Regions from separate parts of the Paenibacillus durus genome, predicted to be linked through region 2. Evidence: riboswitches for the same ligand, from Rfam matches in the RefSeq annotation. Region 2 holds a riboswitch; the other holds the start of a gene.

Region 1 (5,370 bases), 2.5 Mb from region 2:
CGGAGACCTCCAGTGCGGGTGCATCGCGGTCCGGCTCCGGTGATGGCGCGCCGGAAACAGGGGGGTGTCCGCCTCCAGGGGACGGCCCTTCCTCCAAGTCTCCCTCTGAAGACGAAAAGATCTTACGCGTCAACTTCAGCAGCCTCCTTCTATAACTCTTTTTCATACAGCTTGTCTATACACGTTCTGTGCGACCGTTTCTATGCGTCCCGCCGCGGCTTCCAGCGGACCAGCCATTTCTCCAGCAGGACAACGGCGGCGAATAGCAAGAGGCTCAGCAGCACGCTTAGAATAATGGCGACGAACATCCGGTCTGTACGGTACGCCGATTTCTGTATCTGCATATAGTAGCCAAGCCCGTTGTTTCCGCCGATCAGCTCCGCCACCACGGCGCCCGTTACAGCGTAGGCGGCGGATATTTTAATGCCGGAGAACAGGGAGGGCAGCGCATGGGGCAGCTCCAGCTTGGTGAAGATTTGCCGCCTCGTGGCGCCCGCCATCTTCATGAATTGAAGCATCATGCGGTCGGTCTGGGCCAGCCCGCCCATGCCCGCGACGGCCACGGGGAAGAAGCACACGAGAACAATGAGAATAATCTTCGGCAGCTGGCCGAAGCCGAACCAGATCACCAGCAGCGGACCCAGCGCGATAACCGGCACGTTCTGGCTTAAGATCAGCAGCGGGTAGAGCGCGCGCGCCGTCCAGGGCACAATATGCAGAAGTACGGCGCAGATCAGGCCCGCAGCCACGCCGAGCGGAAAGCCGATCATCGTCAGCCGCAGCGTCGCCAGCGTATGCCCTTTAAGGGATGAGGCGCTGGCAATGCCTTCCCGCCAAATGTCCGTGGGAGCGGGCAGCATCCATTTTTCCACATGGAACCAGGAGACCGACACCTGCCACAGCGCCAAAAACAAGATGACCGCCACAAGGGGCGGCCAGATTTGTCTCCACCTGGAACTCACGGGCGGTATTTCTCCGTCAGCTTGTCCATGCTGATTCCGCCCGGGTTATGGGCGATCTTGACTTGCGAGATGACGCTCGGGCAGCCCGCTTCGATCAGCGCCTCCTGCATCTCCCGGACAATTTCGAGCAGGTCGGCGAGTTCGCCCTCCATCGTCGTCTCCAGCGCATTGACCTGATGCTTCACGCCGGAGCGCTGAATGACCTCAATCGCCTTGTCCACATAAGGAATTACATCTTCGCCTCCCGGCGTTTTCGGAATCACCTGAATGCTCAGCAGCGTACTTGCCATTCCCTATCATCCTTTCATGTCATTAATTGTGAACCCCGTGAATCAAGATTTTAATTCTATTAAACTTACTGCCCGTCCGGCAAAAACTCATTCGTGAACGCCTTATCGGCCGCAAGCGGCTTGTCCAGCAGCTTCAGTCCGTACATCCAGTCGGCGTAATTTTTCCATACTTCGGTCTTCTGCTCGCCCCACCGTGCGGCGTCGTCCTTGTATTTCGGGCTGAGCCATTCCTGGCTGGCCTGAACGAGCTTCGCGTCAAGATCGGGAACCGCCTTGATCAGAATATCCGCAGCCTCTTTCGGATGGTCGATCGCATATTGATAACCCTTGGACGTCGCCTTCAAAAAGGCTTTGACCACCTCTGGATTCTCGGCGATTTCCTTCTCGCTCGTCGTCAGCACCGGCGTATAGTAATCGAGCTGCGGCGCGTAATCCTTCAAATAGAGCATATCCAGTGGCTCGCCGCGCAGCTTCGCTTCAATACCGGTCCAGGCGTAGAAAATCCAGGCAAAGTCAATGTCACGCTTAACGGCCGTAAAATAATCGGCTTCCCCGATCGTCACCTGCTTGACCTTCTTCACGTCGCCGCCGACCGGGTCCATAATGGCCTTCATGGAAGCTTCTTCGACCGGTGATCCCCAGCCGCCGTATGTTTTGCCTTCAAAATCCTTCGGCGACTTGATGCCCCGGTCAACCGGAGCCGCGAAGCCGGACGTGTTATGCTGGATAATCGCCGCGATGGATACGAGCGGAACACCCTGAATGCGCGCCATCGTCAGAGAGTCCTGTGCACCGACGCCAAAGGCGGCTTCTCCCGAAGTGACCATCGTATCCGCGCCCGCCGCTCCCGGCTGCACAATATCGACGTCAAGGCCCTCCTCCGAATAGTAGCCGAGCTCTTTGGCGACATACAGTCCGGTGTGATTCGTGTTCGGCGTCCAGTCGAGCGCGACCTTTACCGGCGTCGCCGCTTTGGGCGAGCTTTCGGCGGAAGCGGAAGCCCCCGGCGATGCGGAAGCAGGGGTTCCCTGAGCGCCGCCGGCATTTCCTCCCGAATTATTGCCGCCGCATCCCGCCGCCGTCAGTATGAACAGGCAGGTCAGGGACAGTGTTAACCATTTTTTTACTCCCATTATATCGTCTCTCCTTTGTCTTGCCGCCCCGAAGCCCGATGCCGGAAACGGCAGGTGTTCCCGTCTTCATTAAAGCTTACCCGCAAATCACGAAGCCGCTTGGCGGACCACGGGAGTTTGCGCAAATCTGAAAAAGCCAAAAAAGCGCCCCTGAACATTCGGGACGCGGCGGAGTGCATGACGGCGGCAGTCCTTCAGGACCACGCGCTTAAGGCTTTCCTACGCTGGCATTATCCAGATCAGGTATAAGGGTCAGTATCTTGCGGGATACACTCTCAGCCGGCCGTAATTCCAGCACCCCAAGGTTTATGAAGTTTCGGGTATTCTTTGCTGTTTACGCTGTAATTATAGACGCAAGGCTCTGAAGTTGTCCAGTGCCCCGGCCCATCCTGAAGCCGTCATTTATAATACCGTTGTCCATGCAGCAGGGAACAGTGAATGGCAGAAGCATCGGTGCGAAGGATTAGAGAAAAGCGCAGCTTTTGCCGGGAAATAATCTGGGAAATTAAAAAATCGGGATTTGGAAAAAAATTACGCGAAATGTGGCGGTTATTTGGGGTGAATTTCCGTCTTTTCCAGAAAAACATGCTATAATGACCTCAGGTTGCTGCATTTTTGTAGGCCCAAAGGAGGGTGTTCATGAACTGTATTCATTGTTCCCCTATTGAACCCATTGAAGACAAGGGAATCCTAAAAATTCGGCGCGCATCTCCCTCACTTGCATCCGCTGTTCAAGCGTCCGGTTTTAAAATTAAATCTTATCAGGAAGAAGTATGCGAGATTTCTTACAGCACCCGGGAACAGCTGCTGAATGTGATGAAACTGATCGAATCCGCGAAGGAAGCGGCGCTTCTGACCATATCCATAATCGGAACAGAACCTCCAAGCGAGTTGGAACGGTGGATGTCGCTCTCCCAGCTTCAGGTCCGCTTTAGCAATCATTCACTCATCGATATTATCGCCAATAAAGAATTTTGCAGTTATTTGCAGCCGATTGTCGATTCTTCCGAGCGGATTGTCGGCTTTGAGTTTTTGCTGCGGCCGCTGCCGCAAGGTACTCCGTTTCAGCCGCATATCCTTTTTGAGGTGGCAAGAGAAAGCGGATTTCATTCCTTTCTGGACCGGGCCGCGCGCATTTCCGCCATTGAAGCCAGCGCCAGGCTGCTGCCTCACGGAATTAAACGGTTCATCAATTTTCTGCCCTCTTCCATTTACGATCCCGAGTACTGTCTGACCCATACGTTTGAGGCGATTCAGCAGCAGGGCCTGAGACCGGAGGATTTTGTGCTTGAGGTGGTGGAAACGGAGGAAATCGGCGATATTTCGCATCTCACCCATATTTTTGCCGAGTGCCGCAGCCATGGCATTCTTGTTGCGCTTGACGATGTCGGCGCGGGCTACTCTACGGTAGAGGTGATGTCCAGCCTGCAGCCGGATTATGTGAAGATTGACCGGGGGCTGATCAGCTTTTGCGATCAGGATGCAAGCAAGCAGAAGGCCGTTAAGGAGATTATGGAGCGGGCCGGAGAGTTTGGCGGTAAAGTGCTGGCCGAAGGAATCGAGCGGCGGGAGGAATTTCAGTTCTGCCGGGAGCTCGGTATTCATTTGGCTCAGGGCTATCTGTTTGGCAAGCCAGCTCCGACTCCGCCGATCCATTTTCTGCATGCAGCCAGGATAAGTTAATATAGAATAATAACGCCTTCCCGCGCCGGAGCCGTTTGATTAAGTCCGGCCGGTACGAGGCATAAGGAGGGGGTGCTGCCATGAGCGGCACTTTGCTGTATATCGAGGATGATCGGCAAATTGCCGGCCCCGTTGCCCGAGACCTGAAGGACCGCGGCTATGCCGTCCGTTGGCTGCAGACGGGAGAGCGGGCCGTGGAAGAGGCGGAAGGATGCCAACTGGTTATTCTGGATGTCATGCTGCCGGGATTGGACGGATTCACCGTGGGCCAGCGGCTAAAGAAGGTTTTTCCTGACATTCCCATCCTGATGCTCTCAGCGAGAACGTCCATTGACGACAAGCTCCAGGGTCTGGGGTTCGCCGACGACTATTTAACCAAACCGTTTCATCCGGATGAGCTGGCCGCGAGAATCGGGGTTTTGCTGCGCCGTGCGGGCAGTGTGTCATCTTCGCCGCTAACTCTTGGGCATCTGACCGTCTATGAAGAGGAGAACCGGATTGTTCAGGCGGAGAGCGGGGAGGAAATACCGCTGACGGGCAAGCAGTTTCAGATTTTCTTTTACCTCTTGCGCCATCTCGGCCAGATTATGACCAAGGAGCAAATTTATGAAGCGGTCTGGGGTGAGCCCTATATGGAAGGGGACAAGACCCTGATGGTACATATCCGTTATTTGCGCGAAAAGCTGGAGAAGGACCCGGGAGCGCCGGAAATTATTGAGACCGTCCGGGGCATCGGATACAGGGTCAAGGCATGATAAAAAAGAACAGAACCCGAGGGCGTCTTCCTGGATTCCGCAGGTCACTAATGTCACGGTATCTGCTGATTATCGCGGCCGCCGTAATGTTCTTGCCCGTTATCATTTCTCTTAATATCATCTTTGTTTCCCTTTCCAGCAACTGGATTGAGCTACGGATGGATGACAGAACAAAGTCCGAGCTGGCGCTCTACTCCAGCACTTCCAATTTGGAGAACAGCTGGCATGAAGCGGCTCGTCTGCTGGCGGGCAAGTCTCCCCGGGAGATTGACACGCGCATAAGGGAACTAAGCGGGAGTTACAAGTACGCTTCTATGTTCTGGGTGGACGGAAGCGGGGTTACCCGGCTGTCGCTCCCTGCGCAGAAGAAGGCGCGAGGGAGCGCCTCCGACAAGGAGACCTCCGTCCCGGAGACATGGACGGTTTCTTCGTCGATCACTTTTATGAAAGAAAGCATCAACCGTGATCCGCTGACTATTGTCGCTTTTATCGGCGACCGTTCCGATGCCGGTGAAGGCTTCATGGTCATGACGGTTCCGAGGTCCGT
Region 2 (5,370 bases):
ATGGACCATTTCTCCCCGATGACATTGGCAACCTCGGCCACATTGCCCCGCAGTGCGGTAATCTTCAGTTCGGAAACAAGCCGATGCGTCACTTCCGTCCGGTAGGCGGTAGCGCCCGCTCCCACGGGATCGAGCACGACCGGGACGCCGTGTTTGTTGGCAGACTGGCCAGCCAGCAGCATAGCCTTAATGGCGTGATCGTTAAGCGTTCCGATATTAATCAGGACAGCGCCGGACATTGCAGCGACATCCGCCACTTCTTCATGCGCATCCGCCATAAACGGCGAAGCTCCCAGAGCGAGCAGGCCGTTAGCGGTAAAGTTGGTGACGACGATGTTGGTAATGTTGTGGATGAGCGGATTGTTTTCCCGAAGCTTGGTTATGAATGACATTTGGAATTCCTCCTAATTTGAGTATATATAAGATGAACTTAAGACTTTTCTATCAGATATCAGTCGTAACTACGAGGAATGTTTGGACTTCCGGCCGCTGTTGTCTCCAGATTTCTTGATTTAAAACCGCTCTTGGCGGTTGAAATCCGGAGACAAAGGCGATCGCTATCGCTCCTACAGTTCCAAACTTCCCCTTCGTTCCTTCTTCCCCTGATGTCATTTTTTCAAGTTCATCTTATATAGTTTATAGATTTATAAAAGCGTCCTCGGCCTTAATATCCGCAGGCAGCAGTCCGTTCTCCGTCAGCCACTGACGCACTTTATCCCAGCTTTCCGCATCCTGAACTCCGAAATCTTTATCTCCCGCGTCCATCAGCGGCAGCAGGACACTTAGGCTCTGCTTCTCAATCTCTTTGTCGAGTGGAGCGGTCCCGTCTTCATGCGCCAGCAGGATGGACAGCGCCTCATCGGGATGCTCTTTTACGTAGGTCTGGCCTTCCCGCATCGCCGTCAGAAACTTGATGAAGTCGTCTTTATGCTGACCGATTCCCTCGTCGCTGGCAACAAGCACAAGCTCGGAATAATCCGGCACGCCATATTTCGCCGGGTCGATAGAGTTTACGGGATGGCCTTCTTTTTGCAAAATGAGCTGCTCATGATTGATGAAACCGCCCATAATGGCATCGGTCTGTCCGGTGGAAATGGCCGGGATCAAGTCATAGCCCACATCCACGAAATTAACCTTCTCCGGATCTCCGCCGTCGGCCTTGACCATCGTCTTAACCATCGCCTCATACAGCGGAATGGAGGAATAACCCACCGATTTACCGGCCAAATCCTTAGGGGTATGTACGGAACTGTTCGCAGGCACCATCAGGTGAGTCAATGGATGACGGACAATGGAGGCCAGCGCTTTCACGGGGATTTTCTCCCCCCGGGCCATCAGCACCTGCGGCTGGTAGCTTAGCGCCAGATCGACCTTGCCTGCGGCGACGAGCTTCAGCGCATCATTTGTGTCCGCCGGCATCTGGATTTCCACATCAATTCCCTGTTTGGCGAAAAAGCCCTTTTCCTGAGCGGTGTACAAAAAAGAATGCACGGCGTTCGGGTACCAGTCGAGCATAAGCGTCAGCTTGTGCGCGGGCTCCGCCGGACTTGCCGCTTGAGAAGCGGTAGGCGAAGGAGAGGCAGGAGCCTTGGAGTCGCCGGATGGCGCAGAGCCGCCGCAAGCGGCGGTTACCAGAAGAAGCGAGATAGCAGGCAGGACCATTATAGCTTTAATACGGGTAAAAAAATTCATCAATAAGAACCTCTTTTCTTAAGAATCTGATGCTCCAGCAGCCGGACGGCCAGGAACAGTACTACACCGAGACCCGACAGGAGAGCGATCGCGGCGAACATCTCGGCGCTGTGCAAGCTTCCCGCCATCCGGCGGCTGTAATAACCTAGTCCGCGCGTTCCCCCAAGCCATTCTCCGATGGTTGCGCCGATCACGCAGTACACCACCGACAGCTTAAGCCCCGAGAAAAAGGAGGGGAGCGCAAGCGGAATGCCGATCTTGACCAGCAGCTGCCTGCGGCTTGCGCCCATGGTCAGCAGCAGCTCCTTGTAGGCGCCGCCGCTTTTGGCGAGTCCGTCGTAGACGCCGACAACGACCGGAAAGAACGCGGTCAGAAAGACGACGGCGACCTTGCTCCACAGCGAATAACCGAACCACATAATAAAAATGGGGGAGAGCGCAATCAGCGGAATCGTCTGGCTGATGATGATAAAGGGATAGAGCGCTTTTTCCAGCGCCTTGGACAGGTGCATGCCGATCCCGAGCAAAATGCCGCCAACCAGCGACATCAGGCAGCCGACCACTACTTCTTCTAAGGTGGTTGGCAGATGCGTACCCAACAGCAGTCCGGTGTTCTGTACCAATGCGGTCCAGATCGAGGAGGGCGCAGGGAGGATAAAGGACGGAACATATCCTGAGCGGACGGCCGCTTCCCACACAGCGAGAATTAGCAGCAGCAGGAGAAGGAAGGCTCCGTAGCGGCGTGATCCTTCCTTAAACGGTGCGCGTTTCATACAGCCTCCGCTCCAACTCGGCCCGTAAAGAGACAAAGCCAGGCTCGTAATTCATTTCCAGCCGCCGGGGTCTTGGCAGTCCCACGTTCAGCTCATGAAGGGGGCCGGAGCTGCTAGGCGGCATCAGAAAGATGCGGTCACTGAGCAGAATGGCCTCCTCCAGATCATGCGTGATGAACATAACCGTTCGCCCAAGCTCTCCCCACAGCTCCAGCAGCCAGCGGTGCATGTCCCGCTTCGTCATGGCGTCAAGCGCGCCGAACGGCTCATCAAGCAGCATCAGCTTACCGCCGGTCATAAGTGTCCGGAGAAAAGCGGCCCGCTGCCGCATCCCGCCGGACAGCTCATGCGGATAGGCAAGCTCATAACCGGCGAGTCCGAAACGCTCCAGCATGTCTAGGACCGAGGCCGCTGCGCCCTTGCCCGCCCGGCCCTTGATCTCCAGCGGCAGCAGACAGTTGTCCAGCACAGTACGCCAAGGCATCAGCAGGTCCTGCTGAGGCATGTAGGCGATTTGGCCGAGCCGGTTCTCACCGCTGGCGCAGCCTTGCAGCGTGATTTCTCCCTGCGCCTTGGCAAGCAGTCCGGCTATCGCTTTGAACAGCGTGCTTTTGCCGCAGCCGCTGGCACCGATAATGCTGACGAATTCACCCTGGCGGATCGTTAACGAAAGATCGGAAAATACCGGCTTCTGCTGCGGAAACGAAAAAGTAAGCCGGCGGAGAGATAAAAGCTCTTCGATAGTCGGTCAACCCTCCTTAACATGAATAAAGACCCGTCCATTTCAGTCAGAGAAATGAACGAGCCTCCAAGATATCTGCCGTACAAGCGCTAAACCTTGCGCGGCGTAGATAGGTAAGCTTTAGGTTCCACTTCCCTCCGCTGGTATAATCCAGATCAGGTTCCAAGGGTCCGAAGCTCGCGGCTTCGTCTCAGTCGGACGACTCCCCTAGTGAAATTGCGGTCTTTATTCGGTTATAAGCTTATTTACTATACCATATACCTAGCCGATCCCTCAATGTACCATTTGGGTCTCACGGACTCGAAACCGGCATGATCCTCCATCACGCGATGGATTCTGGCCATCATATCGTCCATTTCTTCAGGTACGAATTTAATGCTCCATACAACGGATGATATAAGGCCCATCGCTGTATAGAGGGAATATAGCTGCCAGAACGACTCATCCGGCTCCTGTCCCTGATGATATCCTTTAATCTGGCCTATGCAGAAAGGCACACTGACCTCCGAACTGAAAAAGCCGGCTTTGATGAATTCATGCACAGGGTCACCAAAATCCAGCCGGTTGAAATCGATAACGCCCGCCAGCCGATGATCTTGAACAATAAGATTTCCCGTATGGAAGTCGTCATGCTGAAGCAGATTCGGTGACTCCTTCATCAGCGGAAGGCAGCCCTCGATGAATTCCATCACTTTGGAGTCGCCGTGGATATGTACCCCGAGTCTATCGTATTCCTCCATATATCGCCGATGCTTTGCCGTTTTTCGCTCGGCCCACGAGGACATTCCGGGCGGCGCCTTGCATTGATGAATGGTTCTCAGTTCGTTACCCGCTTCGTATCCGATGCGATATTGCTCTTCAGGAGAGTAAAGCGGCAGTTGATCCGCTGCATCTTCGCCTTCTATATATGTAAGAACGTAATAACCAAGCCCGGTGTCAGGCAGTAACCCGATTTCCAGCGGCCTTGAGCATTTGACGCCGTAGGCTTCCATCTTTTTCAGCGCATCGAATTCGGCCAGCTTGTTCCTATATAGTCCGTCATCGAAGATCCTCAGCAGATAGCTGCTCCCGTTCTGCGTCACCCGGTATTTATGGTCGCCGGAATAGCCATTATTAATCGGCTCGATGCTTGCTTCTGCGTGCAGGAAGGGGACGCTGCGAAGTGTTTTTTCCGTAACACTGTTATCCATCGTATCGGCCTCCTTCGATCGCGCCATTATTTTGACCAATGATCGGGCTTGCGTAATGAAGGCGGCAGCTTGGTATTCCTATCGCCTTTAGCTGAATTAACTTGTGCTTGCGTAAGAAAAATGCTCCCTCTGAGATCAGCGCCGCTAAGGTCGGCATCTCTAAAGTCGGCGCCGATCAGATCAGTTACTCTCATGTCGGAATCTCTCAGGTCGGATGCAATAAGCAAAGCGCCTCGCAAGTTAGCTCCTCTAAGGTCGGCTCCTCTTAGATTTGCGCCTATGAGGTCACTGCCCCTGCGGATTTTGTTCTGTAATTTTTGATTGTTATTATGCTTCGGCGCAGCTTTTGCCCGTACCCGTTCACTTGCTTGCAGAAGCAGGTCATTGACAGTCGCCCGATGGGCGGGGACGTTAAGCTCCAGAACCGAGCGCGGATTCAGACGGGTGAGCTCTTCCGTTTTTTCAAGAACATTCCGCAAATCTGTATGAATCGGCCGAGTTTCTTCCAAACTGAGCGCTTCGTTCAAGTAATATTGCATTTCATGCAGCTGCTGCATTATAGGGAATACCTCAAACATTTCCTGTGCCAACGCCGGATGATCCCGCCAATCGTTTCCCGGATAGGTGATTTGGGACACCTTTTGACCCGCACCAAAGCATTCATATACGGTGCACCCCCGAAAGCCTTTTGTTCGAAGGTCTTTATGAATGCCGCAGCGAAAATCCGATTGCAAGTTCGGGCAGGGAGTACCCCCGGCTTTATCCATGGCAAAATCGGCTGATTTGGCATACGGCAATGCTGCGCAGCACAAACCAAAGCATTGTTCGCAGTCCGCGCTGAATGGATTAATCCTGTTGTCATTGTTGATTCCTGGATTGGACATTTCCTGCACTTCCTTTATGTAAAACTACTTCTATATTCTATAAAGGAATCGTGCTGGAAGTAAACCTTCTTTCAATTATTCTGCCCGAA

Evidence for each region. Region 2 has a riboswitch for thiamine pyrophosphate ahead of PDUR_RS12540 (ABC transporter ATP-binding protein). Riboswitches for the same ligand answer to the same signal wherever they lie in the genome.
Region 1: it holds a riboswitch for thiamine pyrophosphate, as region 2 does, so the genes downstream of both, PDUR_RS01850 (ABC transporter substrate-binding protein) here and PDUR_RS12540 (ABC transporter ATP-binding protein) in region 2, are expected to answer to the same signal.

Annotation. Positions count from the first base shown of each region.
Region 1 covers NZ_CP009288.1:390,792-396,161, forward strand. Annotated here, with positions in the region: gene PDUR_RS01835 (ABC transporter ATP-binding protein) at 1-13, opposite strand, end outside; gene PDUR_RS01840 (ABC transporter permease) at 201-962, opposite strand; gene PDUR_RS01845 (thiamine-binding protein) at 959-1,252, opposite strand; gene PDUR_RS01850 (ABC transporter substrate-binding protein) at 1,318-2,385, opposite strand; TPP riboswitch at 2,585-2,697, opposite strand; gene PDUR_RS28470 (hypothetical protein) at 2,824-2,979, shown strand; gene PDUR_RS01855 (EAL domain-containing protein) at 3,025-4,068, shown strand; gene PDUR_RS01860 (response regulator transcription factor) at 4,149-4,823, shown strand; gene PDUR_RS01865 (HAMP domain-containing sensor histidine kinase) at 4,874-5,370, shown strand, end outside.
Region 2 covers NZ_CP009288.1:2,926,808-2,932,177, forward strand. Annotated here, with positions in the region: gene thiM (hydroxyethylthiazole kinase) at 1-392, opposite strand, end outside; gene PDUR_RS12530 (ABC transporter substrate-binding protein) at 637-1,692, opposite strand; gene PDUR_RS12535 (ABC transporter permease) at 1,692-2,465, opposite strand; gene PDUR_RS12540 (ABC transporter ATP-binding protein) at 2,446-3,207, opposite strand; TPP riboswitch at 3,323-3,426, opposite strand; gene PDUR_RS12545 (aminoglycoside phosphotransferase family protein) at 3,456-4,397, opposite strand; gene PDUR_RS12550 (pentapeptide repeat-containing protein) at 4,424-5,281, opposite strand.